3 regions of the Pseudomonas extremorientalis genome follow, and region 3 is predicted to be linked to each of the others. Evidence: predicted binding sites of a transcription regulator. Region 3 holds the regulator's gene; each other region holds the start of a gene.
The links. Region 3 encodes sigma-54, which starts transcription at its own class of promoters, with help from an activator protein. Its sites were predicted from a motif close to ANTGGCATNNANNTTGCTNT; they were not measured.
Positions count from the first base shown of each region.

Region 1: a site for sigma-54 is predicted at 5,931-5,950, ahead of LUU92_RS14030 (circularly permuted type 2 ATP-grasp protein). Genes of this name have one in related genera too.
Region 2: a site for sigma-54 is predicted at 4,018-4,037, ahead of glnK (P-II family nitrogen regulator). Genes of this name have one in related genera too.

Region 1 covers NZ_CP089519.1:3,178,560-3,188,979, reverse strand. Annotated here, with positions in the region: gene LUU92_RS14070 (LysR family transcriptional regulator) at 1-575, opposite strand, end outside; gene LUU92_RS14065 (haloacid dehalogenase type II) at 690-1,394, shown strand; gene LUU92_RS14060 (aldolase) at 1,398-2,186, shown strand; gene LUU92_RS14055 (LysR family transcriptional regulator) at 2,434-3,360, shown strand; gene LUU92_RS14050 (cation:proton antiporter) at 3,419-4,771, shown strand; gene LUU92_RS14045 (hypothetical protein) at 4,762-4,896, opposite strand; gene LUU92_RS14040 (hypothetical protein) at 4,908-5,120, opposite strand; gene LUU92_RS14035 (hypothetical protein) at 5,206-5,751, opposite strand; gene LUU92_RS14030 (circularly permuted type 2 ATP-grasp protein) at 6,124-7,533, shown strand; gene LUU92_RS14025 (alpha-E domain-containing protein) at 7,536-8,486, shown strand; gene msrA (peptide-methionine (S)-S-oxide reductase MsrA) at 8,500-9,198, opposite strand; gene LUU92_RS14015 (cytochrome c biogenesis protein DipZ) at 9,214-10,420, opposite strand, start outside.
Region 2 covers NZ_CP089519.1:6,144,062-6,154,481, forward strand. Annotated here, with positions in the region: gene xerC (tyrosine recombinase XerC) at 1-156, shown strand, start outside; gene LUU92_RS27990 (HAD family hydrolase) at 153-848, shown strand; gene sutA (dormancy-specific transcriptional regulator SutA) at 1,032-1,358, opposite strand; gene LUU92_RS28000 (secondary thiamine-phosphate synthase enzyme YjbQ) at 1,462-1,887, opposite strand; gene LUU92_RS28005 (ammonium transporter) at 2,099-3,436, opposite strand; gene glnK (P-II family nitrogen regulator) at 3,471-3,809, opposite strand; gene LUU92_RS28015 (accessory factor UbiK family protein) at 4,232-4,495, shown strand; gene LUU92_RS28020 (YifB family Mg chelatase-like AAA ATPase) at 4,709-6,205, shown strand; gene LUU92_RS28025 (TetR/AcrR family transcriptional regulator) at 6,202-6,786, opposite strand; gene LUU92_RS28030 (ABC transporter six-transmembrane domain-containing protein) at 6,901-7,815, shown strand; gene LUU92_RS28035 (methyl-accepting chemotaxis protein) at 7,819-9,795, opposite strand; gene LUU92_RS28040 (LysR substrate-binding domain-containing protein) at 9,972-10,420, opposite strand, start outside.
Region 3 covers NZ_CP089519.1:1,057,831-1,068,250, reverse strand. Annotated here, with positions in the region: gene LUU92_RS04680 (BolA family protein) at 1-151, opposite strand, end outside; gene LUU92_RS04675 (STAS domain-containing protein) at 266-571, opposite strand; gene LUU92_RS04670 (MlaC/ttg2D family ABC transporter substrate-binding protein) at 568-1,215, opposite strand; gene mlaD (outer membrane lipid asymmetry maintenance protein MlaD) at 1,227-1,694, opposite strand; gene mlaE (lipid asymmetry maintenance ABC transporter permease subunit MlaE) at 1,694-2,491, opposite strand; gene LUU92_RS04655 (ATP-binding cassette domain-containing protein) at 2,491-3,300, opposite strand; gene LUU92_RS04650 (KpsF/GutQ family sugar-phosphate isomerase) at 3,599-4,573, shown strand; gene LUU92_RS04645 (KdsC family phosphatase) at 4,574-5,098, shown strand; gene lptC (LPS export ABC transporter periplasmic protein LptC) at 5,107-5,679, shown strand; gene lptA (lipopolysaccharide transport periplasmic protein LptA) at 5,666-6,199, shown strand; gene lptB (LPS export ABC transporter ATP-binding protein) at 6,199-6,924, shown strand; gene LUU92_RS04625 (RNA polymerase factor sigma-54) at 7,109-8,602, shown strand; gene hpf (ribosome hibernation-promoting factor, HPF/YfiA family) at 8,678-8,983, shown strand; gene ptsN (PTS IIA-like nitrogen regulatory protein PtsN) at 8,994-9,458, shown strand; gene rapZ (RNase adapter RapZ) at 9,461-10,318, shown strand; gene LUU92_RS04605 (HPr family phosphocarrier protein) at 10,335-10,420, shown strand, end outside.

The DNA of each region.
Region 1 (10,420 bases), 2.1 Mb from region 3:
TGGCGGTAGATGCAGCCTTGGGGGAACAACGCCAGGGGCAAGGTTTCGGCGTGCACATCCTGGTCGTGGCCGCACACCCACACCAACGGCTCCGGCCAACTGGCATGGCATTCGCCGCTGCCGGCTTCGCGCTTGACCAGGGCGATGTCGATTTCGCCACTGTCCAGTTGCCGGCGCAGGTCGCTGCTCATGCCGCTGACCGTTTCCAGGCGCGCTTCCGGCCGGGCGCGGACGAACCCCGAGAGCATCGAGGCCATGCGCGTGGCGTCGAAGTCCTCGGGCACGCCCAGGCGCACTGGCACCACACTGGCCTCGGTGTTCAAGGCTTCGCGCGCTTCGCGGGACAGGTTCAGCAAGCGTCGGGCGTACTGGGTCAGCAGTTCGCCATGCTCGGTCGCGCTGACCTGCTGGCCCGAACGGTCGCGCACCAACAGCACCTGCCCCACGCTGTCTTCGAGCTTGCGAATCTGTTGGCTGACGGTGGATTGAGTGCGGTGCACGCGCTCGGCGGCGCGAGTGAAGCTGCCTTCGTCCACTACGCAGACCAAGGTGTGCAGCAGTTCAAGATCCAACATGGCAGCGACCTTCTTATCGACAATTCAACTGTGATGCAGAGGTTAATTTAATTTCCAACTGACTACCAGGTTTCCTATGCTCAAGCGCTCCCCCCTCTTGGCTGAAGGTGCCCCATGTCACTCGAACACTCCCCTCGCCCGCTGTGGCTGACCTTTGACTGCTACGGCACGCTGATCCAGTGGGACGAGGGCCTGCGCGCCGCCGTCGAGCGGATACTCGATGAAAAGGGTGAGCATCAGGTCGACCGCGAGACCCTGATCAGCATCTACGACCACCATGAACACGCCCTGGAACAAATCCCGCCGCACCGCAGCTTTCGCACCCTGGCGGGCCTGGGTTTGCAACTGGCGCTGAAAGAGCTGGGCCTGCCGGCCACTGACCGCGATGGCGCGACCCTGACCGACAGCATCAGCGCCATGCCGCCGTTTCCGGAGGTGGTGGCAACGCTCAAGCAGTTGAAGGACTTGGGCTACAAACTGTGCATCGTCTCCAATACCGACGACGACGTGATCGCCGGCAACGTGGCACAACTTGGCGGCACTATCGACCGCGTGATTACCGCCCAACAGGCCGGCGCCTACAAGCCCGACCGTCGACTGTTCGACTATGCCCACCAGCAACTGGGCGTGAGCCTCGATCAGGTGGTGCATATCTGTGCCAGCCCGCATCTGGACCACGCCGCGGCGCGGGACATCGGCTTCCGGTGTGTGTGGATCGACCGTGGCACCGGCCGACAATTGCTCGCCGATTACACCCCCGACGCGACCCTGTCGACCCTCGACGGTGTGCCCGACCTATTCAACTCCCTGGGGTGGTAAACCATGGCCCACATCTTTACGCCCTCCTCTCTTGGCCCGCGCGCCGGGCGCTTGAACCTCGACACGGTGACCGCCATCGAGGCCCGCGTGGAACTCGCCGCCTGCCTGCAACTGGCGGCGCTGCATGGGATGGAGGAAGGCATCTGCAATCACTTTTCAGCCACGGTGCCAGGGCATGACGGGTTGTTTTTCGTCAACCCGTTCGGCTATGCCTTCGAGGAAGTCACCGCGTCCGATCTGCTGGTGTGTGATTTCGCCGGCAATGTGCTCGACGGCCACGGCACGCCGGAAGCCACGGCGTTCTACATCCACGCCCGGTTACATCAACAGCAGCCGCGCATCAAGGCGGCGTTTCATACCCATATGCCCAACGCTACCGCGCTATGCCTGCTGCAAGGGCCGCCGTTGTTATGGCTGGGGCAGACGGCGTTGAAGTTCTACGGGCGCACGGCGGTGGATGAGGACTACAACGGCCTGGCCCTGGATAACTGTGAGGGGCAACGTATCGCCGCTGCGTTGGGCGATGCGGACATTCTGTTCCTGAAGAACCATGGTGTGATGGTGGCTGCGCCGACTATCGCTGAAGCCTGGGATGACGTGTACTACCTGGAGCGTGCGGCGCAGGTGCAGCTGAAGGCGATGGCCAGCGGGCGGCCGCTCAAGCCGATTGACCCGGCGGTGGCGCAGTTGGCGTATGAACAGATGCGCGCGGGCGATCCGGCGAGTGCACGGGCGCATCTGGACAGTGCGATGCGGCGGTTGAAGCGATTAGGCTCACACTTCGACCAATGACACATTTCGAGCGGTATCGACCGAACTTGGTGACCTCCGAACCCTGGTCCACCAGGCGCTCGCGGTGGCCAGTGACCATGCGGCCGGCAGACTGCTTGTCGATACCGGCGATTCTGAGGGTCGCAACGCGCATGAATACATCCTGTGGCTTGCAATAATGCTTGGAAAAACAATTACTCTAAGTCATCCACGGTTGAATCGAGCTCAACGCCGCATGCAGCCAAACTCCTGAATAAGAGACTTGAACATGGCTGCTTTCAACCGCTCCGAACTGGCCGATCTCAACGTGTTCATGGCCATCATCCGCCGCCGCAGCTTTCGCCATGCTGCCCACGAATTGGGTGTGACCACCTCGGCCCTGAGCCACACCATGCGCAACCTGGAAACCCGCCTGGGGGTCAAACTGCTGTACCGCACCAGCCGTGCCGTCGAACCCACCGATGCCGGCTCGCTGCTGGCAGAAAAACTCAACCAGGGCTTCGCCACCATCAAGGACGGCCTCGACACCCTGGAGTTGTACCGCGAAGCGCCGATTGGCCGGCTGCGCTTGAACGTGCCGCGGGATGCGGCGGTATTGCTGCTGGCGCCGATCCTCGGGGAGTTCTGCGCCGCCTACCCGCAACTGCGCGTGGACCTGATCGTACAGGACCAGATGATCGACATCATCGCCGAGGGCTACGACGCCGGTATCCGCTACGGTGCCACCGTGCCCCAGGACATGGTCGCCGTGCCCTTGACCGGTGAGTTGCGCTGGATCGTGGTCGCGTCGCCCGCCTACCTGGCCCGCCGGGGCACGCCGCAGGTGCCCAAGGACCTGCTGCAACACGCCTGCATCCGCATGTACCTGGGCGACAACACCACCTATAAGTGGGAACTGGGCAACGGCGCTCGCCAGCAACGCATCGACGTGCCCGGCCACTTCAGCGCGGCCGACACCGAGACCATTGTCAACGCGGCGCTGCAAGGGGTGGGCATCGCCTACTGCCTGTCCAACCGCGTGGAGCAGGAGCTCAAGGACGGCCGCCTGGTGGAGGTCATGCCCGACTGGGCCTGCATGGGCGAGCCGTTGTGCATGTATTACCCGAGCCGGCGCCAGCCGCAGCCGGGATTGCGTCAACTGATCGACATGATCCGCGTGAAAACCATTGGCTCGCAGTTGATCCAATCACATTGAACCCGTCACCGGCCGCGGTCCTCCAACCTGAACAGACCACGGCCTCGGTGCACGCTCGATGACTTTTATTCTATGGATGGCCGTACTGGGCGCTGTCTTGCTCACCCTTGCCCTCACCTCTTCCTACCTGCGCTGGATGCCGGTCACCACCTCGGCGGTGTGCCTGTTGTTGGGGGTAGGCATCGGCCCGCTGGGCGTCGACCTGTTGCACCTGGACATCAAAAACTCTGCGCGCTGGATGGAGCACCTCACTGAAGTCGCGGTGCTGTTTTCGCTGTTCGTCAGCGGCTTGAAGCTGCGTCTGCCACTCAAGCACCGGACCTGGCGCATCGCGTTCGGCATGGGCGGGCCGGTGATGCTGTTGACCATCCTCGGCATCTGCCTGGCGCTGCATTACCTGTTTGCATTGTCGTGGGGTGTGTCACTGCTGGTCGGGGCGATTCTGGCCCCGACTGACCCGGTGCTGGCAGGCCTGGTGCAGGTCAATAATGCCCAGGACTATGACGCACTGCGCTTCGGGCTGTCCGGCGAAGCGGGCCTGAACGACGGCACGGCCTTCCCGTTTGTGATTTTCGCCCTGCTGTTCATGCAGCACGGCGGGTTCGACGGTGACTGGCTGGGCGGTTGGGTGCTGAAGAATCTGCTCTGGGCGGTGCCGGCCGGGTTGTTGATCGGCTACTGGATGGGCCGTGGCATAGGCCGCGTGACCCTTTGGTTGCGCATCAGCAACAGTGACAGCACGCTCTCGCCCAATGACTACCTGACGCTCGCACTGATCGCACTGGCCTATGTGGTCGCCGAGGCGGTGGGCGGCTATGGTTTCCTGTCAGTGTTCGCGGCGGGGCTTGGCTTGCGCCAGGCGGAGTTCCGCTCGACCGGGAACTCGCAGACCCCGTCGGAGCATTTGGCGCTGCCGGTGGTGGGTCACCTGGAGGTAGAGCCAGAACACGCATTGCAAGGTGATGTCAGCGAGCTGAAAGACACCCAGATTGCCGCCGGCGTGATGATGGGCGACATGCTCTCGTTCGGCAGCCTGGTGGAGCGTTCGATGGAGGTGTTCCTGGTGACAGTGCTGGGCATCGTGCTGGTCAGCCACTGGGATTGGCGCGCACTGGCGGTAGCGGCACTGCTGTTCTGCGTGATCCGGCCGCTGGGCGTGCTGGCAATGCCTTGGGGCCGCCTGATTGATCTGCGGCAGCGCGGGCTGATGGGGTGGTTCGGTATTCGCGGGATCGGCAGTATTTACTACCTGTTCTACGCGCTCAACCACGGCTTGATTGGCACCAGCAGCGCGGTGGCGGTAAACCTGACCTTGTCAGTCATTGCCCTGAGCATCGTCGTTCATGGCCTGAGTACCCAGCCGATGCTGGTGTGGTATGAACGACGAGCCAAGGCGGACGCTCAGTCCTGACGCTCTGTATTGCCTACGTCTGCCGCGTCATCCAGGTCGTTGAGCGGCACTTCTGCATCATCCATCAAGGAACCGGGGTCTTCATTGCCCGGGTCGTTGAGTTCGTCGTCGAGTCCTTTGGACATGACCGTCTCCTCTAACCGCCCTGGGTATCGATATCGGCATCGGTTTCAGGCTTGGGCTCGCGCTCGGGCTTGAAGTCTGGACTGTAGTCGTTTTCCCTGGCTTTGGGGTCTTTGGCCGGGACCGGATCTTTCGGCACGTCGGCAGCGGTACCGGGAGCCGGTTCGCCGCCGTCGATGGCCGGGTCGTTGCGGTTATCGAGTTGCGGGTCTTTGCTTGTGCTCATGGGTCACCTCGTTACAGGCCGCAGGGAAATCAGCAGGGCCTACAGGTAAGGCGCTGCGCCACCCGGCGAAGTTCCGTCCGATTGCTCAGCGGATCGGGTTGTCGACCTGGATATAGAACGCGTATATCCCCAGCACCAGCCAGAACACCATGAACAGCCAGGGCGCACGCATGGAGAACAGCAGCGACTTGCGATAGCCCTTGTGGGACGACTCCATTTCGGAAAACAGCGGCGACTCATCATAGGCCATGCCCATCACCGGCTCGCTGCGCAGCAGTTCGCTCTGCTTGTAGTGCCAGTGATCGATGATTTCGTACGCCGCCCGAATGCCTGGCCAGGCATTCAGGGAGCTGAGAATGCCCAGCGAAACCAGGAACACCGGCACCACCAGGGTAAACAGCTTGCCCCACTCCGGGTTGAGGTTGCCCATACCGGAAACAAAGGCGATCACCAGGAACGATTGCGCCGTGAGATAAGCGTCGGTGCGGTTGGCCAGGATGGTGGTTTCGTACTGGATCTCGCGCCGGTAGAAGTCCAAACGGTCCTTGGGCGAACCGAAGATCTTGGCGTTGTGTTCGCTGTGGTCGGTCAGGGCCGCTTCCGGTGTATGGGGAGAGATGATTCTGGGCATGACGGTGCTCCCTGCGGGTTCAAGTCCTGTTAGAAGAATCAGCGGCGAGTGAAGTTCAAGTTTGTTCATGCACCAAGTCGGGGCGTCTGCCAGGCACTGCCCCCTTCTGGTGAACGGGCGTGTTGTCGTGAGCGGGCTTGCTCGCCACAACACGCCCCTCAGTACAAGCAATTCAGGGTTTCGGCACAGGCATTGCTTTATCCATTCATCTGCCCGGATACAGGAGCATTCGTTACCCCCCGACCCAGAGCCGACCCCACAAGAAAGTAAGGACCAGGCCCAGTGGCACCCTTAGCCACGGGCTCATAAAAAATGCGTTTTTTGAAACGGCAGTGCCACCCAAGCGTCCCTCGGCACTGACAAGGTACTGGAATGGCTCGATCTTTCTTCGATGAAATGAATGACGCAAACGGCGCCTGCCGTGCGCACTATCAGGACTTCTCCCGCTGGCTGGCGAATACGCCGCCGGAACTGCTGGCCCAGCGTCGCCGCGAAGCCGATTTGCTGTTTCACCGCGCCGGGATCACCTTCACCCTCTACGGCGACGAACAAGACACCGAGCGCCTGATCCCCTTCGACATCATCCCGCGCAGCATCCCTGCCAGTGAATGGAGCGTTATCGAACGCGGCTGTATCCAGCGCGTCAATGCGCTGAACATGTTCCTCGCCGACATCTACCACGACCAGCGCATCATCAAGGCCGGGATCATTCCGGCGGACCAGGTGCTGGGCAACGAGGGCTATCAGAAGGCCATGGTCGGCCTGGACCTGCACCGCGACATCTACTCGCATATCTCGGGTGTCGACCTGGTGCGTGACGGTGACGGCACCTACTACGTGCTCGAAGACAACCTGCGCACCCCCAGCGGCGTGAGCTACATGCTCGAAGACCGCAAGATGATGATGCGCCTGTTCCCCGAAGTATTCGCCAAGCAACGCATCGCGCCGGTGGACCATTACCCCAACCTGCTGCTCAAGACGTTGAAGAGCTCCAGCCGCCTGGACAACCCCAACGTGGTGGTACTGACCCCGGGCCGCTTCAACAGCGCGTTCTTCGAACATGCGTTCCTGGCCCGGGAAATGGGTGTGGAACTGGTAGAAGGCGCCGACCTGTTCGTGCACGACCTCAAGGTGTTCATGCGCACCACCGACGGCCCCAAGCCGGTCGACGTGATTTACCGGCGCATCGATGACGCCTTCCTCGACCCCAAGGCCTTCAACCCCGAGTCGATGCTCGGCGTCCCCGGCCTGGTCGCGGCCTATTGCGCCGGCAACGTAGTGCTGGCCAATGCCATCGGCACCGGCGTGGCGGACGACAAGTCGATCTACCCCTATGTGCCGGAAATGATCCGTTTCTACCTGGACGAAGAACCGGTGCTACAAAACGTACCGACCTTCCAGTGCCGCAAGCCCGATGAACTGTCCCACGTACTGGCTCACCTGCCGGAACTGGTGGTCAAGGAAACCCAGGGCTCCGGTGGCTACGGCATGCTGGTCGGGCCGGCTTCCAGCGCCGCCGAGATCGAGGACTTCCGCCAGCGCATCAAGGCGCGTCCCCACGCCTACATCGCCCAACCGACGTTGAGCCTGTCCACCTGCCCCACCTTCGTTGAAAACGGTATCGCCCCACGGCATATCGACCTGCGGCCCTTTGTGCTGTCGGGCAAGGAAACCCGCCTGGTGCCCGGTGGGCTTACCCGCGTGGCATTGAAGGAAGGCTCGTTGATCGTCAACTCGTCGCAGGGCGGCGGAACCAAGGACACCTGGGTGGTGGAGGGCTGAGTATGTTGAGTAGAACCGCCGCAGATCTGTACTGGATGTCCCGTTACCTGGAGCGTGCCGAAAACCTGGCGCGCATGCTCGAAGTCAGTTACTCGCTGTCGTTGATGCCACAAGCCGGGCGCAGCGACGGTCTGGACGAACTGGCCATGTCGTTGCTCAGCAGCGGCACCCTGGACAGCTACCTTGAACGCCATAAACAGCTGGATGCCGAGCGCATGCTGCACTTCTTCGCCCTCGACGAAGAAAACCCCGCCAGCATCTACAACTGCCTGCGCGCCGCCCGTGGCAATGCTCACGCCGTACGCGGGCGCATCACCGCCGACATGTGGGAAAACCTCAACGCCACCTGGCTGGAAATGCGCAGCATCGCCGCCGGCGGCCTGGCGCGACACGGCATCAGCCACTTCTGTGATTGGGTCAAGCAGCGCTCGCACCTGTTTCGTGGGGCAACCTCGGGGACGATCATGCGCAATGACGCCTATCGGTTCATTCGCCTCGGCACCTTTGTCGAGCGTGCCGACAACACCCTGCGTTTGCTGGATGCGCGCTACGAGATGTTCGGCGAGGAATCGGAAGAAGTCAGTGACTTGTCGGCACGCGGTTATTACCAGTGGAGCGCCCTGCTACGCGCGTTGTCGTCCTTCGAGGCGTATACGGAGCTGTACCCGAACGCGTTGAACGCCCGTTCCGTGTCCGAATTACTGCTGTTGCGCAGCGATGTGCCGCGCTCGTTGCATGCGTGCATCGAGGAGTTGAGCCATATCCTGGCGGACCTGCCTGGCAGTTATGGGCGCACGGCGCAGCGCCTGGCGGCGGAGTTCGAGGCGCGGCTGCGGTATACGGGGATTGATGAAATCCTTGAAGACGGCTTGCACAGCCGTCTCACGGAATTTATCGACACCGTGCGCGAGTTGGCGCGGGCGATTCATAGCTCGTACCTGGAGGTTGTGTAATCCACAACCGCGGTTACTGGTTTTTCACCAGCACCGGCTCGGCGCGGTATTGGTCGGGGAACAGCTTTTTGAGTTGCGCCACTTTAGGCAGGTCATTGATCACGATGTAGGGGTAGGACGGGTTCTCGGTGAGGAAGTCCTGATGATAGGACTCCGCCGGGTAGAACACCTTGCCCATCTCGATTTTAGTGACGATGGGTTTGTCGAAAGACTTGGCGGCGTCCAACTGGGCGATGTAGGCCTGGGCGACGTTTTGCTGTTCGGCGTTCTGCGCAAAGATCGCCGAACGGTACTGGGTGCCGGTGTCGGGGCCCTGGCGGTTGAGTTCGGTGGGGTTGTGGGCCACTGAGAAGTAGATCTGCAGCAGTTTGCCGAAGCTGATTTTGCTCGGGTCGTAGGTGACGGAAACCGCTTCGGCGTGGCCGGTGTTGCCGTCGCTGACGGACTCATATTGCGCTGTGCTTGCAGCGCCGCCATCGTAGCCGGACACGGCGTTCTTCACGCCTCGCACATGCTGGAACACCCCTTGAACACCCCAGAAACACCCGCCGGCGAACACAGCGGTTTGCAGGTTGCCAGCTTCGGCGGGCAGGTCCAGGGCGGGTGGCGCGATCACCACGGCGTCGTCGGCGGCAGCGCCAAAGGAAAAGGCCAGGCTTTGACCGACGAACGCTGCGAAGGCCAGGACTGGCAGGTATTTGAATACATTCATGGCAGGCACTCCGGGTTAACCAAAGGTGAAGGCATACGCCGACACGTTGGGGTCAAGGAATTCAATGGTGAAGGTGCGGTCCTGCACGGCGCCCGGCTGACGCACCAGCTGGTACAAACGCTGTTCGGTGACCGTGCCGCTGCCATCCGGTGCGACGTCGGTGCCATGGGCACCGCCCGGGGCCTGGCCGTCGATCGTGACCTTGAAACGCACCGGCTTGCCGTCGGCGCCCGGGCCGAGCACCAGGTGCAGGTCGCGGGCGTGGAAGCGGTAGACGATGCGCCCACCGGCCTGGTCGAGGGTGGCTTGCTGGCCGCCGACGTTCCATTGGCCTTGCAGGGTCCACTGGTTGAGTGCCAGGGGGCCGGACTTGACGAAGTTTTCGGCGCGCTGCGAACCCAGGTAGGTTTCCGGCGACTGCACCTCGTTCATGTCCGGCGCTTGTTGCACGCCCTTGGCATCGGCTTCGATCAAGCCGCCCGCGACGTTCTTCGCGCCGGCTTCACGCAACAACTGCTGGATCACCCGCTCCGACTCGGCGTAGTCGCCTTCACCGAAGTGGTGGTAGCGAATCTGGCCCTTGGCATCGGCGAAGTAATGGGCCGGCCAGTACTGGTTGTTGAACGCGCGCCAGATCTTGTAGTTGTTGTCGATGGCCACAGGGTAAGTGATGCCCAGGTCCTTCATGGCCTGGGTGACGTTGTTCACGTCGCGCTCAAAGGCGAACTCCGGCGCATGCACGCCGATCACCACCAGGCCCTGGTCGCGGTATTTCTCGGCCCAGGCCTTTACATACGGCAAGGTGCGCAGGCAGTTGATGCAGGAGTAGGTCCAGAAATCCACCAACACCACCTTGCCCTTGAGTGCTTCGGTGGTCAGTGGCGGGCTGTTGAGCCATTGCACGGCACCGTCGAGGGGCGGCAGCGCGCCTTCGATCGGCAAGGTGTCGCCGTGATTGGCGGCCATCATCATCGCCCCGCCCGGCTTCACCGGCTTGGCGCTCAGGCGATCCACCAGGCTTTGTTCCAGGCCACCGGTGGACGCGGTCGACAGCCGCGACAGCACGCCCGTGTCGAGGCCCAGCGCAATCGCGGCCACACCGGCCAGCATCAACCCACCCAGGCCCCGGCGCAGCCATTCGCCGGCACCGAGGGACTTCTTCATGAAACCAAAGACCTTACCGCCGACCAGCAACGCCAGCGCGAGGGAGGTGGCAGCACCG
Region 2 (10,420 bases), 1.3 Mb from region 3:
GAATCGTCCCAGGACCTGCGCGCCGTGCAAGAGCTACTGGGCCACTCCGATATCAAGACCACACAGATCTATACCCATCTGGATTTCCAACACCTGGCAACGGTGTACGACAGCGCCCACCCAAGGGCCAAACGCATCAAGGACGGCGACTCATGAGTATCAAGCTGATCACCTTCGACCTGGACGACACGCTCTGGGACAACGTACCTGTCATCATCAGCGCCGAGGCATCGATGCGCGAATGGCTGGCGCTTAACGCCGCCAAGGTCGGCGATTTGCCGCTGGAGCACTTCGCCAGTCTTCGCCAACAGGTGCTGGAGCGCCATCCCGAGCTGAAACACCGCATCAGCATCCTGCGTCACCGGGTGTTGATGCATGCATTTGAGGAGGCTGGTTATCCGCAGCCTGAGGCCACGGAAATGGCCGATGTGTGCTTCGAAGCATTCATTCATGCGCGCCACCAGCTCACCCCGTTTCCCGAAGCCGAGCCTATGCTCCAGGCGCTACGCCAGCATTTCCTGCTGGGTGTGATCACCAACGGCAATGCCGATGTGCAGCGTGTTGGCCTGGCGGACTACTTCCATTTTGCGCTGCGGGCCGAAGATATCGGCATCGCCAAGCCGGATGTGCGGTTGTTTCAGGAAGCGTTGCAACGTGGTGGCGTGGACGCTGGTGCGGCGGTGCATGTTGGCGATCACCCGGGGGATGACATCGCCGGGGCGCAGCAGGCGGGGCTACGGGCGGTGTGGTTCAACCCGACGGGTAAGGCATGGGAGGGGGACAAGCGACCGGATGCGCAGATTCGTAGCCTGACAGAGTTGCCGGAACTGCTGCGCAGCTGGAAGTAACACCGTAGGTCAACATGTGGGAGGGGGCTCGCCCCCGATTACAGTGGGTCAGCCAATATATTCGTTGGCTGATACACCGCTATCGGGGGCAAGCCCCCTCCCACATTTTTATCGCCGGTAACGTCCAGGCATGAAAAAACCCGCAGCGACGGCGGGCTTTTTCTTACAAGCAGGTGACTGACCTCAAATAGGTCGGCTGCCGTACTTGTTATCCGGCTTCTTCGGTGGGTCTGCCACCACGTTGGCCTCGACTTCCTGCACTTTGCCGCCTTTAGCGAGGAACTCTTCCATCGCACGGGCCAGGGCATCACGCTCTTTGTTCTTGGCTTCAACGCTTGGCAATTCGTCTACCGACACAGCTGCCTTGGCTTTGCCTTTGGCGGCCGGGACAGGCGCATCATCGCCACTGTCCTCGTCGGCAACGTCTTCCGCCGCCGCTTCAAGGCCTTCTTCGGTGTCGTCTTCGTCACCTACTTCGAGTTCGTCGTTTTCCAGATCATCGTCGCTCATGTTCTACCTCATGACTTGCGAAAAGCAGATTAGTTATAGCCCAGCTTCACCCTCTGTCGACGGCTGCCGGAAAAAAATCAACATCCACTGGTTAACCAGTGGCTTATGCCCCATCACCGTGCAAGGTGGCGAGGACTTTACGAGCACCGCCATGATCACGGTGCTCGCCCAGATAAACACCTTGCCAGGTCCCCATCGCCAAGCGGCCGGCCTTCACCGGCAAACTCAGCTGGCAGCCCAGGAGACTGGCCTTGAAGTGCGCCGGCAGGTCGTCCGGACCTTCGTCGTTGTGTTCGAACCCTGCGAGGCCTTGCGGCACCAGCGAATTGAAATAACGTTCGAAGTCACGGCGTACCGCCGGGTCGGCATTCTCGTTGACGGTCAACGAGGCCGAGGTGTGCTGCAGCCACAGATGCAACAAGCCCACGCGACAGGCCTTCAATTCAGGCAAGCCGGCCAGCAACTCATCGGTTACCAGGTGAAAGCCCCGGGGCTTGGCCCGCAGGGTAATCAGGGTCTGTTGCCACATACAGTTCTCCGCCCATCGGCGCGCATTCTAGCGCGCTCAGGGAAAAAACAAAGTGCCGAATACGCCTACATGCCTGTAAGACATTGGCATGCGGAAAAGTGCCGTGTGCATCCCATCACAAACACTCGATAAAAACCGGTACAGCTCGTTATGACTGACAAACAACAGACAAAAAAATGCCCGGCAAGCCGGGCATCTTTTTTTCGCGTACTTACAGGTTGTAGCCGCGCTCGTTGTGTTGCGCCAGGTCGAGGCCGACCGCCTCTTCCTCTTCGGTCACCCGCAGGCCCATGACCATGTCCAGCACCTTGAGGATGATGAAGGTCACGATAGCGGTGTAGATCACCGTGAAGCCGACCCCTTTGGCCTGGATCCAGACCTGTGCAGCCACGTCAGTCACCGTGCCGAAGCCGCCCAGCGCAGGGGCTGCGAACACACCGGTGAGGATCGCGCCGACGATACCGCCGATGCCGTGCACGCCAAATGCGTCCAGGGAGTCGTCGTAGCCAAGCTTGCGCTTGAGGCTGGTGGCGCAGAAGAAGCAGATCACACCGGCGACCAGGCCGATCACCAGGGCGCCCATCGGCCCGACGGTGCCAGCGGCTGGGGTGATGGCTACCAGGCCAGCCACCACACCCGAGGCGATGCCCAGTGCGCTTGGCTTACCGTGGGTGATCCACTCGGCGAACATCCAGCCCAGCGCCGCAGCAGCGGTAGCGATCTGGGTGACCAGCATCGCCATGCCGGCAGTGCCGTTGGCCGCAGCGGCCGAGCCGGCGTTGAAGCCGAACCAGCCGATCCACAGCATGGCCGCGCCGATCAGGGTGTAACCGAGGTTGTGCGGTGCCATCGGGGTGGTCGGGAAGCCTTTACGCTTGCCGAGCACGATGCACGCCACCAGGCCAGCTACACCGGCGTTGATATGCACCACTGTGCCACCGGCGAAGTCCAGCACGCCCCAGTCCCACAGCAAGCCACCATTACCGCTCCAGACCATGTGTGCGATTGGCGCATAGACGAGGGTGAACCAGATGGCCATGAAGATCAGCATCGCGGAGAACTTCATACGCTCGGCGAACGCACCGACGATCAGCGCCGGGGTAATGATGGCGAAGGTCATCTGGAAGGTGATGAACACCGCTTCCGGGAACAACGCCGCAGGCCCGGTGATGCTGGCCGGGGTTACGCCCGCCAGGAACGCCTTGCCCATGCCGCCGAAGAAGGAGTTGAAGTTGACGACGCCCTGCTCCATACCGGTCGTGTCGAACGCGATGCTGTAGCCGTAGATGACCCACAACACGCTGATCAGGCCAGTGATGGCGAAGCATTGCATCATCACGGAAAGAATGTTTTTGGAGCGCACCATGCCGCCGTAGAACAGCGCCAGGCCTGGAATGGTCATGAACAGCACCAGCGCGGTGGATGTGAGCATCCACGCTGTGTCACCGGAATTGAGGACTGGAGCCGCCACTTCGTCTGCCGCCATGGCCAGGCTTGGCATTACGATGGACAACAGGGCTCCGAGCCCTGCGAATTTACGCAGAGTCATATTGTTTTCTCCTGGGGCGTTGGGGTTTGGCGGCTTAGATTGCGTCGGTATCGGTTTCGCCGGTACGGATGCGAATAGCCTGTTCCAGATTGACCACGAAGATCTTGCCGTCACCGATCTTGCCAGTGTTGGCGGCCTTGGTTATCGCCTCGATAACCCGGTCAAGATCCTTGTCGTCAATCGCGACATCAATCTTCACCTTCGGCAGGAAATCGACTACGTATTCCGCGCCGCGATACAGCTCGGTGTGACCCTTCTGCCGACCGAAGCCTTTGACCTCAGTAACGGTAATGCCCTGCACGCCGATCTCGGACAACGACTCGCGTACATCGTCCAACTTGAACGGCTTGATGATGGCAGTGACTAGCTTCATGAAAACTCTCTCCCGAATTGGTGGACTTGCCCCAGGAAAACAAACCCGTCTCAAGTCTAAGCGCAGTGCCTGGCTTTGTAACGCGTCGTCGCCTCGGCATTTGCCGTTGCGACGCCAGCGAACCACTGGTGACGAAACCTGTACCCCTGATCCGTCGGCGCACTGCATTCGTCACAGCGACTGCATCAGTGCATGGGTCATGATCGTCTAAGCAGAAACCTTGCCAGCTCCGTAAAAATCACTGAAATCAGTCCTTTGCTCACTTTTGCCCAACTGCGGGGCTTTTTGATGGCGGCAATGCGCACAAAAACAGTGCGACACCGCCCGACCCGCTGCGCGAAAAGCGTGCGCTCGCCGCCACGGAAAAGACTATAGACGCTGCGTGGTACACTGCCGGCCAACAGTATTCCGGAATATTTCCCATGCTCGCGCCCAAAGACCTCCTCGACGCCCTGAGCGGCCACGCCTCTCGCCTGTTCAGCGGCGACACCCCGCTGCCCCGCAATGAAATCGAAAGCCAGTTCAAGGCGCTGCTGCAAAGCGGCTTCAGCAAACTCGACCTGGTGAGCCGGGAAGAGTTTGATAGCCAGATGGTGGTGCTGGCCCGCACACGTGCGCGGCTGGAGAGCCTGGAGGCGAAGGTGGCGGAGCTGGAAGCACGACTGACGCCGCCCTCTGCTGAATAAACGCGGTCAGTGTGGGAGCTGGCTTGCCTGCGATGCAGACGCCTCGGTGTATCAGTTGCACGTAGGCGATGCTATCGCAGGCAAGCCAGCTCCCACATAAAGCGCTGCGAACGACGCTGGATACGTTCTGTAAAACCTCCCTCGCCTCGCATTTCTCCACCTCGTCTACCCTTGAAAAACCGCAGGAAGCGGCCCTCTTTTCAAGGAACGAGCATGTCCCTCGCCATCGTCCACAGCCGCGCCCAGATCGGCGTCGAAGCCCCTGCCGTCACCGTCGAAGTGCACATGGCCAACGGTTTGCCATCCCTCACCCTGGTGGGTTTGCCGGAAACCGCCGTCAAGGAAAGCAAGGACCGGGTGCGCAGCGCCATTCTCAACTCTGCCCTGCAATACCCTGCCCGGCGCATCACCCTCAACCTGGCACCCGCCGACCTGCCCAAGGACGGCGGGCGCTTTGACCTGGCGATAGCGCTGGGCATCCTGGCGGCCAGCGTTCAAGTGCCGGCGCTGATGCTCGATGAGGTGGAATGCCTCGGCGAGTTGGCGCTGTCCGGCGAAGTGCGAGCAGTGAAAGGCGTGCTGCCGGCCGCGTTGGCGGCACGCAAGGCCGGGCGCACCGTGATAGTGCCGCGGGCGAATGCCGAGGAGGCGTGCCTGGCCTCGGGGTTGAAGGTGATTGCGGTAGATCATTTGCTGCAGGTCGTGGCGCACCTGAATGGGCATCAGCCCATAGAGCCCTACAAGTCCGACGGCTTGCTGTACCTGAACAAGCCATACCCGGACCTGAGCGAAGTACAGGGCCAGCTCGCCGCCAAGCGCGCACTGCTGATCGCGGCGGCGGGCGCGCATAACCTGCTGTTCAGCGGCCCGCCCGGCACCGGCAAGACACTGCTTGCCAGTCGCCTGCCGGGTTTGTTGCCACCGTTGAGCGAGCAGGAAGCCTTGGAAGTGGCGGCTATCCAGTCGGTCGTCAGCCTGGCACCGCTGAGTCACTGGCCACACCGACCGTTTCGCCAGCCGCACCACTCTGCATCAGGTCCGGCATTGGTGGGCGGCGGGTCGAAACCGCAGCCTGGGGAGATTACCCTGGCCCATCACGGCGTACTGTTCCTCGATGAATTGCCGGAGTTCGACCGCAAGGTGCTGGAGGTGCTGCGCGAGCCTCTGGAATCGGGCCACATCGTCATTTCCCGCGCCCGCGATCGCGTCAGCTTCCCGGCCCGCTTCCAACTGGTAGCCGCCATGAACCCCTGCCCTTGCGGGTACATGGGCGAACCCAACGGGCGTTGTCGCTGCACGCCGGAGCAGGTTCAGCGCTATCGCAACAAGCTCTCCGGCCCTTTGCTGGACCGCATCGACTTGCACCTCACTGTGGCGCGGGAAACCACCGCGTTGAATCCAACCCAGCAGGTGGGCGATAACACGGCCGAGGCATCGGCACGGGTCGCCCAGGCCCGCGATCGCCAACGGCAACGCCAGGGCTGTGCGAATGCGTTCCTTGATCTGCCAGGGCTGCGCAAGCACTGCAAGCTGACGAAGACCGATGAAGGCTGGCTGGAAACCGCCTGTGAACGGTTGACGCTATCCCTGCGCGCGGCCCATCGCCTGCTCAAAGTGGCGCGTACCCTGGCCGACCTCGAGCACGCCGATAACATCACTCGACCGCACCTGGCGGAAGCGCTGCAATATCGGCCCGCGGCCGTCGGCTAGGGCGCCTCTGGGAAGTCCAGCAGCAGCCGCGCCACTTCCATCACTTCATCCAGGGCCGCTTCGGCCGACTCCATGGAGGGTTTGAGCATCAGGTCGTCGGCATAGCCCATCGCCACGGCAAAGATCTGGCGGGCAGCGCGTTGTGGCGAGTCACAACGCAAGACGTTGGCAGCCACACCCCGCTCGATCACTTCGGCGAGCATGCCTTGCCATTGGGCGTTGATCGCCAGGTAAGCCTGGGCCATTTCCGGGTCCTGCATGGCTTCGTCCCAGGCATCCAGCCACAGCGCCCACCCCGCATCGGCGGTGCTTGGCAGGCAGTCGCGCAAAAAACCCACAAAAGCTTCCAGGGGCGCTGCTTCTGCCAGGGGCGCGCGTACTTCGTCCAGCTGTTCGTTGGCAAATCGCACGAAGGCTTCGCGGCGCAGTTCCTTCCAGTCGCTGAAGTAGTGATAGACGTGGCTGCGGGACAGGCCTGCATGTTCGGCCAGGTCGCGGGTGGACACATCGGCAAAACCCTTGCTGCGAAACAGTTCCAGGGCGGCGGCGATGATCTGGTCTTTACGGTCGATACGCGACATGGGCAATTCCTTCCAGGCACCGGCAGATAAGCGGCGCTTGCTTTTTGAGCGATCGCTCAAGGATACTTGAGCAGTCGCTCAATAATAGCGTCTATCACTCCTTTGGTGCACCCCATGTCATCCGTCACACCGCAAATCCTGATCGAAGAAAGTCAGAAAATCGGCCAGCAATCCGCCGGCCAGACGCTCAAGGCCATTGCCAAAGCCTATCCGGGCAAGCTGTCCGCCACGCTGTCGCTGGTCGCGCTGGAGAACGCGCTGCTGCTGGCCTACCCGTTGTTTGCCGGGTTTGCGGTGGACGCGATCATCCGCGGCGACACGGGTAACGCGCTGCTCTACGCCGCCGTGGTCCTGGCGTTCTGGGTGGTCGGCGCGGCGCGCCGGGCGTTGGATACGCGGACTTTCACGCGGATCTACGCCGATCTGGCGGTGCCGGTGATCCTCAACCAACGCCTGCAGAACCACAGCACGTCGAAATCGGCGGCGCGGGTGGTGCTTGCTCGGGAGTTCGTCGACTTCTTTGAAAAGCATGTACCGATCATCGCCACGGCGCTGGTGTCGATTATCGGCGCGGCAGTGATGTTGATCGTGATCGAGCCTTGGGTAGGCCTGGCGTGCCTGGGCGCGCTAGTGCTGTGCATCACGTTGTTGCCACGCTTTGCCCGGCGCAACCAAGCGCTGCATGAACGGTTGAACAACCGGCTGGAAAAAGAAATCGGCCTGGTGGAAAAGGTCGGCGCACCGACCCTGCGGCGCCACTACCAGGTGCTTTCGCGCCTGCGCATCTGGCTGTCAGACCGCGAGGCCGCTGCGTACCTGTTTCTTGGCACGCTGGCCGCCTTGCTGTTTGTGGTCGCCATCAGCCAGTTGGCGCAGTCACCCGCGGTCAAGGCCGGCCATATCTATGCAGTCATGACTTACCTGTGGACCTTCGTCACCAGCATGGACGAAGCCCCCGGCATGGTCGACCAACTGGCGCGCCTGAAGGACATCGGCAAGCGCGTGGACCCCGGCCTGGGCGACCGCTAGGCCTCAACGAAACCGATCTACCTCATGCCGCAAGCCTGCCGCCAGGGTCTCCAGTTCCTTGGCGGTAATCGCCAGGTTCGACACCACTTCCCGCTGCTCGCTATTGGCCAGCGCGATGCTCTGCAAGTTGCTGCTGAGCAAGGTCGCGGTGCTGCTCTGTTCCTGGGTGGCGGTGGTGATCGCGGCAAACTGCTGACCGGCCGAGCGGCTTTGCTCGTCGATCCGCGCCAGGGCCGAAGCCACGTCGGCGTTGCGCGACAGGCCTTCCTGCATCAGCACATTGCCGTGTTCCATGGTGCTGATGGCGTTGCCGGTTTCCTGCTGGATGCTCTGGATCATCCCGGAGATTTCATCGGTAGCCTCACGGGTGCGTGACGCCAGGTTGCGCACTTCATCGGCGACCACCGCAAACCCACGGCCCTGCTCACCGGCGCGGGCAGCCTCGATGGCAGCGTTGAGCGCCAGCAGGTTGGTCTGGTCGGCAATCGAGGTGATCACGCCGACGATTCCGCCAATCTCTTGGGAGCGTTGGCCCAGGGTGTTGATCACCGTGGCTGTGCTGTTGAGCGCGGCAGCGATGTGTTCCAGGGATGACGACGCCTCTTGCATCGAGTTGCGCCCGATGCGGGTTTGTTGGGCGTTTTCCTGGGCCAGGCGTTCGGTGCTGCCCATGTTGTCGGCGATGTTCAGCGAGGTGGCGCTGAACTCTTCCACCGCGCCGGCCATGCTGGTGATCTCGCCGGACTGCTGCTCCATGCCTTCATAGGCGCCACCGGACAAGCCGGACAGCGCCTGCGCACGGCTGTTGACCTCTTCAGCCGCCTTGCGGATATGCGAGACCATGGTCGACAGCGCTTCACCCATCTGGTTGAAGCTGCGCGCCAGTTGGCCGATTTCGTCATGACTGGACACATTCAAGCGCGCGCTCAAGTCGCCCGCGCCCAAGGCTTCGGCCTGGCGCACCAGGTCGCCCAACGGCGCCAGCTTGCTGCGCAGCAGCCACACCGTTGCACCGACCGCCAGCAGCATGGCCAGCACGCTGCCTACGACCAGGCGGATACCGACGTCCCACGTCACCGAGCGGATCTCAGCCTTGGGCATGCTCGCGACAACGGCCCATGGCCCGCCCTCGAAGGGTACCGACACGCTGTAGAAATCTTCGTTTTTGTCTGCCCAGAAGCGCCCGGTGCCCGGCGTCTTGGCCAGGTCCAGCATCACGGGTACGGCTTGATCCAGCGCCTGCACGCCCGCCGGCGGTACAAGCCAGCGCTTCTGCTCATCCAGCAAGGCGAGGGAGCCGGTCTGGCCGATGCGGAAACGCTTGAGGTTCTCGAACTGGGCATTCTGCGCATCGGTGTAGTCGAACCCGATGAACAACACCGCAATCACCTGCCCACTGCTGTCGCGCACCGGGCTGTACTGGGTCATGTAGGAGCGGTCGAACAGCACCGCGCGGCCGATATAGGTCTGCCCGCCGAGCACCCGCTGGTAAGCCGGGCCCTGGCGATCCAGCACCGTGCCGATGGCCCGGTTGCCATCCTGCTTGGTCAACGAGGTGCTGATGCGGATAAAGTCTTCGCCGCTGCGCACGAATACCGTGGCCACGCCGCCGGACATCTGCTTGAAATCATCCACTTCATTGAAGTTGTTGTTCAACACCTGATTGCCCAGGTACAAGCTAGGCGTCTGCACACCGGCCACGGTCACAGGCTGGTCCGCATGCACGCTCAAGCCGGCGCCGAAGCGCTTTTCAAACAGCCCGCTCAAACGCTGGGTACTTTCGCGCAAGGTGCTGTGGAAGGTGTTGAGTTGGTCGGCGAGCAAACGTGCCTCGCTGGCCAGGTGCTCCTCGCGGGTAGCGAGGTTGGCGGAGTCGAGGGAACGCAAGGCAAACACGGTGCTGCCGCTGATGACGACAGCCAGAATCACGGCTAATGCCAGGCCTAACTGGGAGGCTATCCGGGCGCGAGGTTGAGACATGACGGCTCCTGGCCGAGGCCAGGATCATCCTGATCTCATAGCGTTGTCGGCAAATTATCCAGTGGGAAACGTTGGTGTACGATGGTTCCAACACACCTACTTCGGCGAGCCGAGGCAATACTTGAGCGATCCGCAGGGGTATCACGCAAACGATTGCACAAACAGTCTGTCGCCCCTCACTCGAGGCGTTCGACCTGAGGCAATTCCATCGCCTTGACTTCCGCCTGCAGAAACTCCGCCAGGCGCCGCAAACGCTCACCGCCGGGGCGGGTTTTCGGCCATACCAGGTAGTAGTTTTCGCCACTGGCCACCGCCGTTGGCCAGGGCAGGCTCAGGCGTCCCTGGGCCACGTCTTCGGCCACCATCAGCAAGTCGCCCATGGACACACCGTAACCCCGCGCAGCGGCGATCATGCCCAGTTCGAGGGTATCGAATACCTGCCCGCCCTTGAGCGACACCTGGGATGACAACCCCATGCGCTCCAACCAATTGCGCCAATCGCGACGGTCGGGCGTGGGGTGCAGCAATTCAGCGGTGGCCAGGCGTGCAGCATCCCAGGGCCCGTCCTCAAGCAGGTTCGGCGCACCTACCGGGATCAGCAGCTCCGGAAACAGGTAGCTGGCCT
Region 3 (10,420 bases):
CATAGATCTGCTGCTGACGCTTGACCGGGCTGAGTGCCGCCAGTTCATCGCTAATCACGTTCAGCTGGAAGTTGCAGCCTTCGCCTTCAACTTCAACGGTCGTTTCCGGCAGCTTTCCTTCAAGAAAGCTCTTAACTTCTAGGGCCTGCATGCTCAACCTCTATCGGCGCCCAGTGCGCGCGGGTCGCACATCATACAAAAAAGCCCCGCGCCTGCGAACCCCGCATAGCAGGACTCTGACGGGGGGCTTCTTTAATAATGTGTATTAAGGATGCGCCAGCAGCTCGGTCAGACCGGAAACTTCGGCGATTTCGCGCATGTCTTCGGGCAATGCCCGGATGCTGACCGGCTTCCTGGCCGCCTCAGCATCACGCATGAAGCACAGCAGCAGCGACAAGCCGACGCTGCTGGACTTGGTCACGGCAGAACAATCCAGCACCAACGCGGGCGCAGTGCTGGTCTTGATCAGCGCCTGACCCTGCTTGCGCAGCTCAGGCCCGGTGCGGTAATCCAGCACGCCGCTGAGGAACAACTCACCGGCGTCGCCAAGACGAACAGCCGACTCGGTCATTGCACAGGCTTCCCGGCTTCTTTATCGGATGTTTCCTTGGCTTTGGCGACTTCACCGGCCCAACCGTTGATGGTTTTGTCCAGGTCGTTGCCATTACGCTGCATCGCGTCAGCGAACTGATCACGGAACAGCTTGCCGATGTTGATACCGTTGATGATCACGTTGCGCAGCTTCCACTCGCCGTTGACCTTCTCGAGCGTGTATTGCACAGGGTAGACGGCACCGTTATTGCCCTTGACGCTCATGTTGACGCTGGTGCGATTACCCGACTCGTCCCCGGCAGGCGCAACGGTAATGCCCTGGTTGTTGTACTCGAGCAGCGCGTTGCCGTAGAACTGGAACAGGCCTTTCTTGAAGTTTTCCTGGAAGGTCTGCATCTGCGCAGGCGTCGCCTTGCGCGAATACTTGACCGTCATGATGCTGCGGGAAATGCCTTCGGCATCGACCACCGGGCCGACAATGGTGTTGAGCGCGTTGTAAAACTTACTCGGATCTTGCTTGTACTGCTCTTTATTGGCAGTGAGGTCAGCCAGCATTTTGTTGGTCGTGTCCTGCACCAGATCGTGCGCAGAACCTGCCGCGTTAGCCATCAGCGGCAGCGCTGCCAACAGCACCAGCAGGCCGCGTCGCAAGGTAGAGATCATGAACAGATTCCTCATTTGGCGTCTTTATTGACCGTATTAAGCAGGAATTTACCGATCAGGTCCTCAAGCACCAGCGACGACTGTGTGTCGTGGATTGTCGAGCCATCCTTGAGCAGGGCTGTTTCCCCACCCACGCTGATACCGATGTATTTCTCGCCCAGCAGACCCGCAGTGAGAATAGATGCAGTGGAGTCAGTCGGCAGATTATCTACCTTCTTGTCCAGTTGCATCGTCACTCGGCCGGTGAAGCTGTCGCGATCCAGATCGATTGCCGTGACCTTGCCGATGGTCACACCGGCCATGGTCACTTTAGCTCTGACAGTCAAACCGGCGATATTGTCGAAGTATGCGTAAAGTTTATAAGTGTCGGCAGTGGGGCTGGCCGACAGGCCGCTGACGCGCAGGGCCAACAAGAGTAAAGCCAGGATGCCAGCCAGCAAGAAAAGGCCGACACCGATTTCCACAGTGCGGTTTTGCATCAGAAATCTCCAAACATCAAGGCGGTCAAAATGAAGTCAAGGCCCAGTACCGCCAGCGAGGCGTACACAACGGTCTTGGTGGTGGCGCGACTGATCCCTTCTGAGGTGGGCTCACAGTCATAGCCTTGGAATACGGCGATCCAGGTGACAACAAAGGCGAACACGATGCTCTTTATGATGCCGTTGAGCACGTCGCCAGTGAACGTCACGCTGTTCTGCATGTTGGCCCAGTAGGAGCCGTCGTAGACGCCCAGCCAGTCCACCGCCACCCACGAACCACCCCAGATCCCGACCACGCTGAAGATCATCGCCAGCAGTGGCAGGGAAATGAAGCCGGCCCACAGGCGTGGGGCAACAATGTACTTGAGTGGGTCCACGCCAATCATTTCCAGGCTGGACAGCTGTTCGGTGGACTTCATGTTGCCGATTTCGGCGGTCAGCGCGGAGCCCGCGCGCCCGGCGAACAGCAGAGCGGTCACCACCGGCCCCAGTTCACGCAACAGCGTCAGGGCGACCATCTGCCCCACCGCCTGCTCCGAACCATAGCTGGACAGGATATTGAAGCCCTGCAACGCCAGCACCATGCCAATGAACACCCCGGAGACCACGATGATCACCAGGGACATCACGCCCACCGAATGCAACTGCTTGACCAGCAGGCCAAAGCCGCCGCCAATGCCGCCACGGCCGAGCAATGCGTGGAACAGGAAAATCGTCGAACGGCCCAGCACTTCGACGATGTCGATGCCCGAACGACCGAAAAGGCGAACCTTCTCGATAAGAGATGTCTTGCGCATCAGCGCTTCCCCAGAAGATCTGAGCGGTAATCCGCCGCCGGAAAGTGAAAAGGCACCGGGCCATCAGGATCGCCGGTCATGAATTGGCGAATGCGCGGGTTGTCGGCGTTCATCAGCTCTTCGGGCGTGCCCTGCCCCAGCACCTGGCCATCGCCCACTACATAGAGGTAATCGGCAATGCTCGCGGTTTCTGCAAGATCGTGGGAGACCACGATGCTGGTGATGCCCAGTGCATCGTTGAGCAGACGGATCAGACGCACCAGCACGCCCATGGCGATGGGGTCCTGACCGACGAAGGGCTCGTCGTACATGAGAATCTGCGGGTCGAGGGCGATGGCACGCGCCAGCGCCACACGGCGCTTCATCCCACCAGACAATTCATCGGGCATCAGGTCGATGGCGCCGCGAAGGCCTACGGCCTGCAGTTTCAGCAACACAATGTCACGAATCATTTCATCGGACAGCTGGGTATGCACCCGCAGCGGAAAAGCCACGTTCTCGAAAACATCAAGGTCGGTGAACAGCGCACCGCTCTGGAACAGCACACCCATGTGCTTGCGTGCATCGAACAGATCGCTGCGCGACAGCGTCGGCAGGTTCTGGCCGTTGACCCACACCTCTCCCGCACTGGGGCGCAATTGCATGCCCATCAGGCGCAGCAGCGTGGTCTTGCCGCAACCGGAAGGCCCCATGATGCCCGTGACCTTGCCGCGCGGAATGCGGATATCGACGTTATTGAAGATGCTGCGCGTCCCGCGCTTGAAGGTCAGTCCCTTCAGCTCGACCGCGTAGGCGTTATCGGCACTCATCTAAACTCCTTGGGATGCAGCCTCTCACTCAGACACCACGCTTGCTACAAACGTTTGCAACCGTTGTGCAATAGTTGGCCACGTGGGCTGGGCGGACCGAACTGGCGGCGAACTATATCACTGCTGGTACTAGGCGCCCAAGGCCGGAACAGTGCTTGTTCAGATTGGGGACAGGGAAAAATCGTTGCTGGGGTTGAATCTCAAGCACATTGCGAACAAACCCTGACGAACTTGCGTGAGGGAATTGATCATTACCGCTATAATCGCCGACTTTTCGTCAGGCTATACGATTTCAGACATGAGCCAATCCAGCGACCTTATTCAATCCGCACAACGCACCATCCGCCTCGAGCTTGAAGCCGTAGAAGGCTTGCTGGCGCATATTGACGCGGATTTCGTACGCGCCTGCGAGATGATTCTGGCCAGCAAGGGCCGCGTTGTGGTGGTCGGCATGGGCAAATCCGGCCACGTCGGCAACAAGATCGCCGCCACCCTGGCCAGCACCGGAACCACCGCGTTTTTCGTGCACCCGGCCGAAGCCAGCCACGGCGACATGGGCATGATCACCAAGGATGACATCATCCTTGCCCTGTCCAACTCCGGCACGACTAACGAAATCGTGACCCTGTTGCCGCTGATCAAACGCCTGGGCATCAAGATGATCAGCATCACCGGAAACCCGGAGTCGACGCTGGCCAAGGCCGCCGAAGTGAACCTGAACGTCCACGTGGACCACGAGGCCTGCCCGCTGAACCTGGCACCGACCTCCTCCACCACCGCCGCACTGGTCATGGGCGATGCCTTGTCCGTAGCACTGCTGGAAGCCCGGGGGTTTACCGCCGAAGACTTCGCGTTTTCCCATCCAGGCGGCGCCCTGGGCCGCCGCCTGCTGCTGAAAGTGGAAAACGTCATGCACTCGGGCGATGAATTGCCTCACGTCCAGCGCGGCACCCTGCTGAAAGACGCGCTGATGGAAATGACCCGCAAGGGCCTGGGCATGACCGTGATCCTCGAGGCCGATGGCCGCCTGGCCGGGGTCTTCACCGACGGCGACCTGCGCCGTACCCTCGACCGCACGATTGATATCCACACCGCCACCATCGACGCGGTAATGACACCCCACGGCAAGACCGCGCGCCCCGAGATGCTGGCAGCCGAAGCCTTGAAGATCATGGAAGACCACAAGATCGGCGCGCTGGTGGTGGTTGATGGCGACGACCGCCCGATTGGCGCCCTGAACATGCACGACTTGCTGCGTGCAGGAGTGATGTAGATGACCAGCGACCTGTTGCAACGCGGCAAAAATATCAAACTCGCGATTTTCGACGTTGACGGTGTGCTGACCGACGGCCGCCTGTACTTTCTCGAAGACGGCAGCGAATTCAAGACATTCAACACGCTGGACGGCCAAGGCATCAAAATGTTGATGGCGGCGGGCGTGCAAACGGCAATTATCAGCGGCCGGAAAACGCCCGTTGTGGAACGGCGTGCACAAAACCTGGGGATTCCTCACCTGTATCAGGGCCGCGAGGATAAACTGGTGGTTCTGGACGAGCTTCTTGGCCAACTCAACCTAAGCTATGAGCAGGTCGCCTACTTGGGTGATGACCTGCCAGACCTGCCGGTGATTCGCCGAGTAGGCCTGGGCATGGCCGTCGCCAATGCGGCGGCGTTTGTTCGCGAACACGCCCATGGCATCACCAGCGCCCGCGGTGGCGAAGGTGCCGCCCGCGAGTTCTGCGAGCTGATCCTGCGTGCCCAGGGCAGCCTTGAAGCGGCCCACGCCGCCTACTTATAGAGCGTTTTATGCCGAGCAAAAAGATTCGCAACTTCCTGTTATTCGGGGTCATCGCCGCGCTGTTCCTGGCGGTGGGCTACTGGAATATCAGCCCGGAGCGCTTTCTCGACCAGCCTGCTGCGCAGGTTGACGAGGGCGCTATCGACTATTACGCCATCAATGCCAAAAGCGTGCAGTTCCTGCCTGACGGCAAGGTGCAATACGAGATGACCTCGGACAAGGTCGAGCATGTGAAGGCCACCGAAGTCACCCTGCTGACCAACCCGGACATGAACATTTACCGCGGTACCGAGTTCCCATGGCACGTCACCAGCAAGCGTGGCGAGGTCAACCCGGACGGTACCGAGGTGGAACTGATCGACTCGGTGCGCATTGCGCGCACTGACGATAAAAGCCGTGAGACCGTGATCACCAGCAGTCGCATGACCGTATTCCCGCAGAAGCAATATGCGCAGACCGAGCAAGACGTTAGAATCGACGGCGCTGGCGGTGTATCGACTGGCAAGGGAATGAAAGCGTATTTGAAAGAAAGCAGGATACACCTGCTATCGAACGTAAGAGGACAGTATGAGGCTCGTTAAAACTCTCCCTATTTTGCTCGGCCTGGGCGCAGCACTGGGAAGCGTGAGCGCCTGGGCTCTGCCGAACGATAGCCAGCAGCCGATCCACATTTCAGCTGACGATGCGCAACTGGATGACAAGCAAGGCGTGGCCACCTACACCGGCGGCGTGATCATCACGCAGGGCTCGATGAAAATCACCGGCAATACCGTGACGCTTACGCGCACCAAGACCGGCGATATCGATGTCGTGACCTCGGTCGGCAACCTGGCTTACTTCGAACAGAAGCAGTCCGCGACCGATACCGGACCGATGAAGGGCTACGGCAAGACCATCCAGTACCATGCCCAGCAGAACCGCATCGTCCTGATCGACCAGGCCAAGGTGCTCAGCCCCGATGGCAACTCCACGGAAGGTGAGAAGATCACCTATGACACCGTGAAACAGATTGCAAACGCCGGTCGTGCCAATGGCAACAAGGTCACCGCGCCTCGTCCACGCATCGACATGGTTATCCAGCCGAAGAAGAAGGCCGAGTAATGGCAACCCTGAAAGCCCAGCATCTGGCCAAGGCCTATAAAAGCCGTCAGGTCGTGCGCGACGTCAGCCTGTCGATCGACAGCGGCCAGATCGTCGGCTTGCTCGGCCCCAACGGCGCCGGCAAGACCACTTGCTTCTACATGATCGTTGGCCTGGTCCAGGCGGACCAGGGTCGCGTGCTGATCGATGACCTGGACGTGAGCCACCAGCCAATGCACGGCCGCGCCCGTGCCGGTATCGGCTATCTTCCACAGGAAGCGTCGATCTTCCGCAAACTGTCGGTGTCGGACAACATCATGGCGATCCTCGAGACCCGCAAGGAACTCGACCGTGACGGCCGTCGCAAGGAGCTGGAAAGCCTGCTGCAGGAGTTCCACATCAACCATATCCGCGACAACCTCGGCATGAGCCTGTCCGGTGGTGAGCGTCGCCGTGTGGAAATCGCCCGCGCCCTGGCCACTGCACCCAAGTTCATCCTGCTGGACGAGCCGTTTGCCGGCGTCGACCCGATCTCGGTCGGCGACATCAAGCAGATCATCCATCACCTCAAGGCCAAGGGCATCGGCGTGCTGATCACCGACCACAACGTCCGTGAGACGCTCGACATCTGCGAAACCGCCTATATCGTCAATGACGGCCAGCTGATTGCCGAAGGTGATTCCGCCACAATCCTGGCCAATGAACTGGTCAAGGAAGTGTATCTGGGTCACGAGTTCCGCCTGTAAACACCGTGGTGTCACGGCGTTCGCCAAGGTGCGCGGGAGTCAATGAAAACCTCCGGATTTTTATTGTTACCGCGCTCTAGGCAAAGCACCCGACATCAGGCATATAATTTGCTTATGTTTGGCGCTCACGCGCCCTGTCGTGGATGGCGCATTGCGCCGGCGAATAAGGTGTTAAGCCCCTGCCATGAAACCATCGCTAGTCCTGAGAATGGGCCAGCAGCTGACGATGACACCGCAGCTGCAACAGGCCATCCGCCTGCTCCAATTGTCGACCCTGGACCTGCAACAGGAAATCCAGGAGGCCCTGGAGTCCAATCCGATGCTCGAACGCCAGGAAGAAGGCGACGACTTCGATAATGCAGACCCGCTGGCCGATAACATCGAGCAAAAACCCAATTCCGATGTGCAGGAACCCTCCTACCAGGAAACCGCCCCCACGGTGGACAACCTTGAGGAAGGCGAATGGAACGAACGCATTCCCAACGAGCTTCCGGTCGACACCGCCTGGGAAGATGTCTACCAGACCAGCGCCAGCAGCCTGCCCAGCAACGACGATGACGAGTGGGACTTCACCACCCGCACCTCTGCCGGCGAGAGCCTGCAGAGCCATCTGCTATGGCAACTGAACCTGGCACCGATGTCGGACACCGATCGCCTGATCGCCGTAACCCTGATCGACTGCATCAACAATCAGGGTTATCTAGACGAGACGCTTGAAGAAATTCTTGAAGCCTTCGACCCCGAACTGGATATCGAACTGGACGAGATCGAAGCCGTCCTGCACCGCATCCAGCAGTTCGAGCCTGCCGGTATCGGCGCGCGCACCCTCAGCGAATGCCTGCTGCTGCAATTGCGCCAGCTGCCGGCCAAGACCCCATGGCTCGCCGAGGCCCAGCGCCTGGTCACCGACTATATCGACCTGCTGGGCAGCCGCGACTACAGCCAGTTGATGCGTCGCATGAAGCTCAAGGAAGACGACCTGCGCCAGGTCATCGAGCTGGTACAGAGCCTCAACCCGCGCCCCGGCTCGCAAATCGAGTCCAGCGAAGCCGAATATGTCGTCCCCGACGTGATCGTGCGCAAGGACAACGAGCGTTGGCTGGTGGAACTGAACCAGGAGTCGGTGCCACGCCTGAGGGTCAACCCGCAATATGCCGGTTTCGTCCGCCGCGCCGACACCAGCGCCGATAACACCTTCATGCGCAACCAGTTGCAGGAAGCCCGCTGGTTCATCAAGAGCCTGCAAAGCCGCAACGAAACCCTGATGAAAGTCGCCACCCAGATCGTCGAGCACCAGCGCGGCTTCCTGGAATACGGCGACGAAGCGATGAAGCCGCTGGTACTGCATGACATCGCCGAAGCGGTGGGCATGCATGAATCGACCATTTCACGCGTGACCACGCAGAAATTCATGCATACCCCACGGGGTATTTATGAACTGAAATACTTTTTCTCCAGCCACGTCAGCACCTCCGAAGGCGGTGAATGCTCGTCCACGGCGATCCGCGCGATCATCAAAAAACTGGTTGCCGCGGAAAATCAGAAAAAGCCATTGAGTGACAGTAAGATCGCTGGTTTACTGGAGGCACAAGGCATTCAGGTCGCCCGTCGAACCGTCGCCAAGTACCGCGAGTCCCTCGGGATCGCGCCTTCCAGCGAGCGTAAGCGTTTGATGTGACGGGCGGGCCACAGCGTTCCAGTGGCAGGCGCCTTTGCCTGCCGCTTTATGCACTGGCAACGAAGGAGAAGCTGTATGCAAGTCAACATCAGTGGACACCAACTGGAAGTGACCAAGCCCCTGCGTGAGTACACCGAAAGCAAGTTGAACAAGCTTGCAGGGCATTTTGACAAGATCACCAACGTGCAGGTCATCATGGAGGTCGATAAGCTCAAGCAGAAAATCGAGGCCACCCTGCACGTACCGAATGCCAAGCTCGTCGCCAATGCGGAACATGAAGACATGTACGCGGCGATCGACTCGCTCTACGACAAGCTGGACCGCCAACTCATAAAGCATAAGGAAAAGAATCTGCACCTGATGCAAGGTACAGGTCGTTAACTCTCCCCCCATGATCCGACTTGAAACCATCCTGACCCCCGGCCGTTCCCTCGTGAACGTGCCGGGCGGCAGTAAAAAGAAAGCCCTCGAACAAATTGCCAACCTGATCGCGCGCGAAGTGCCGGATCTGGAGATGCAGGATGTCTTCGATGCGCTGATTGCCCGTGAAAAACTCGGTTCCACGGGTTTTGGCAACGGCATCGCCATTCCTCACTGTCGCCTCAAAGGCTGCGAAACACCTGTCAGTGCCCTGCTGCACCTGGAAGCCCCCATCGATTTCGACGCCATCGACGGTGCGCCGGTAGACCTGCTGTTCGTCCTGCTGGTCCCGCAAGCCGCTACCGATGCGCACCTGGAACTGCTCCGGCAGATCGCCAGCATGCTCGACCGCAAGGAAGTACGCGACAAACTGCGTAGCGCCAGCAGCAATGAGGCGCTGTACCAGGTTGTCCTGGATGAACAGAACGGGCAGTAACCATGCGCTTGATCATCGTCAGCGGCCGCTCCGGCTCGGGTAAAAGCACCGCCCTCAACGTTCTTGAGGACAACGGGTTCTATTGCATCGACAACCTGCCCGCCGGCCTGCTGCCAGAGTTGGCGGAACGCGCCTTGATCCATACCGAACTGGCCCAACCGCTGGTCGCCGTTTCAATTGATGCCCGTAACCTGCCCAGCCACCTCGAGCGATTCCCGCAATTGCTCGAGGAAGTGCGGGGCAAGCACATTCATTGCGACGTGCTGTACCTGGACGCCGACGAAGAGACCCTGCTCAAACGCTTCTCCGAGACCCGCCGGCGCCACCCCCTCAGCAGCCCCCATCGCTCTCTGGCCGAAGCCATCGAAGACGAAACCAAGCTGCTGGGACCGATCATTGACCTCGCCGACCTCAAGATAAACACCACCAGCCTCAACCTGTACCAGTTGCGCGATGCCATCAAGCTGCGCCTGCTGAACCAGCCGGAGCCGGGCACGGCGTTCCTCGTGGAGTCGTTCGGGTTCAAGCGCGGCATGCCGGTCGACGCCGACCTGGTGTTCGATGTGCGCTGCCTGCCTAACCCGTACTGGAAACCGGAGCTGCGTGACCAGTCCGGTCTGGATCAGCCCGTGGCCGATTACCTGGCGGCGCAACCGGATGTGGAGGAGATGTTCCAGGATATTTCCACCTACTTGCTCAAATGGCTGCCACGCTTTGCTGCAAGCAACCGCGCCTATGTCACCATTGCCATCGGCTGCACTGGCGGCCATCACCGCTCCGTCTACCTGACCGAGCGCCTGGGCCAGGTGCTGCAACAAACCCTCAAGAACGTCCAGGTCCGCCACCGCGACCTTAGCTGAAAGGAACACCCCCGCGATGCCCGCTCTGGAAATTGAAATCATCAACAAGCTGGGCTTGCACGCCCGCGCCTCGGCCAAGTTCGTGGGCGTAGCAGGGCAGTT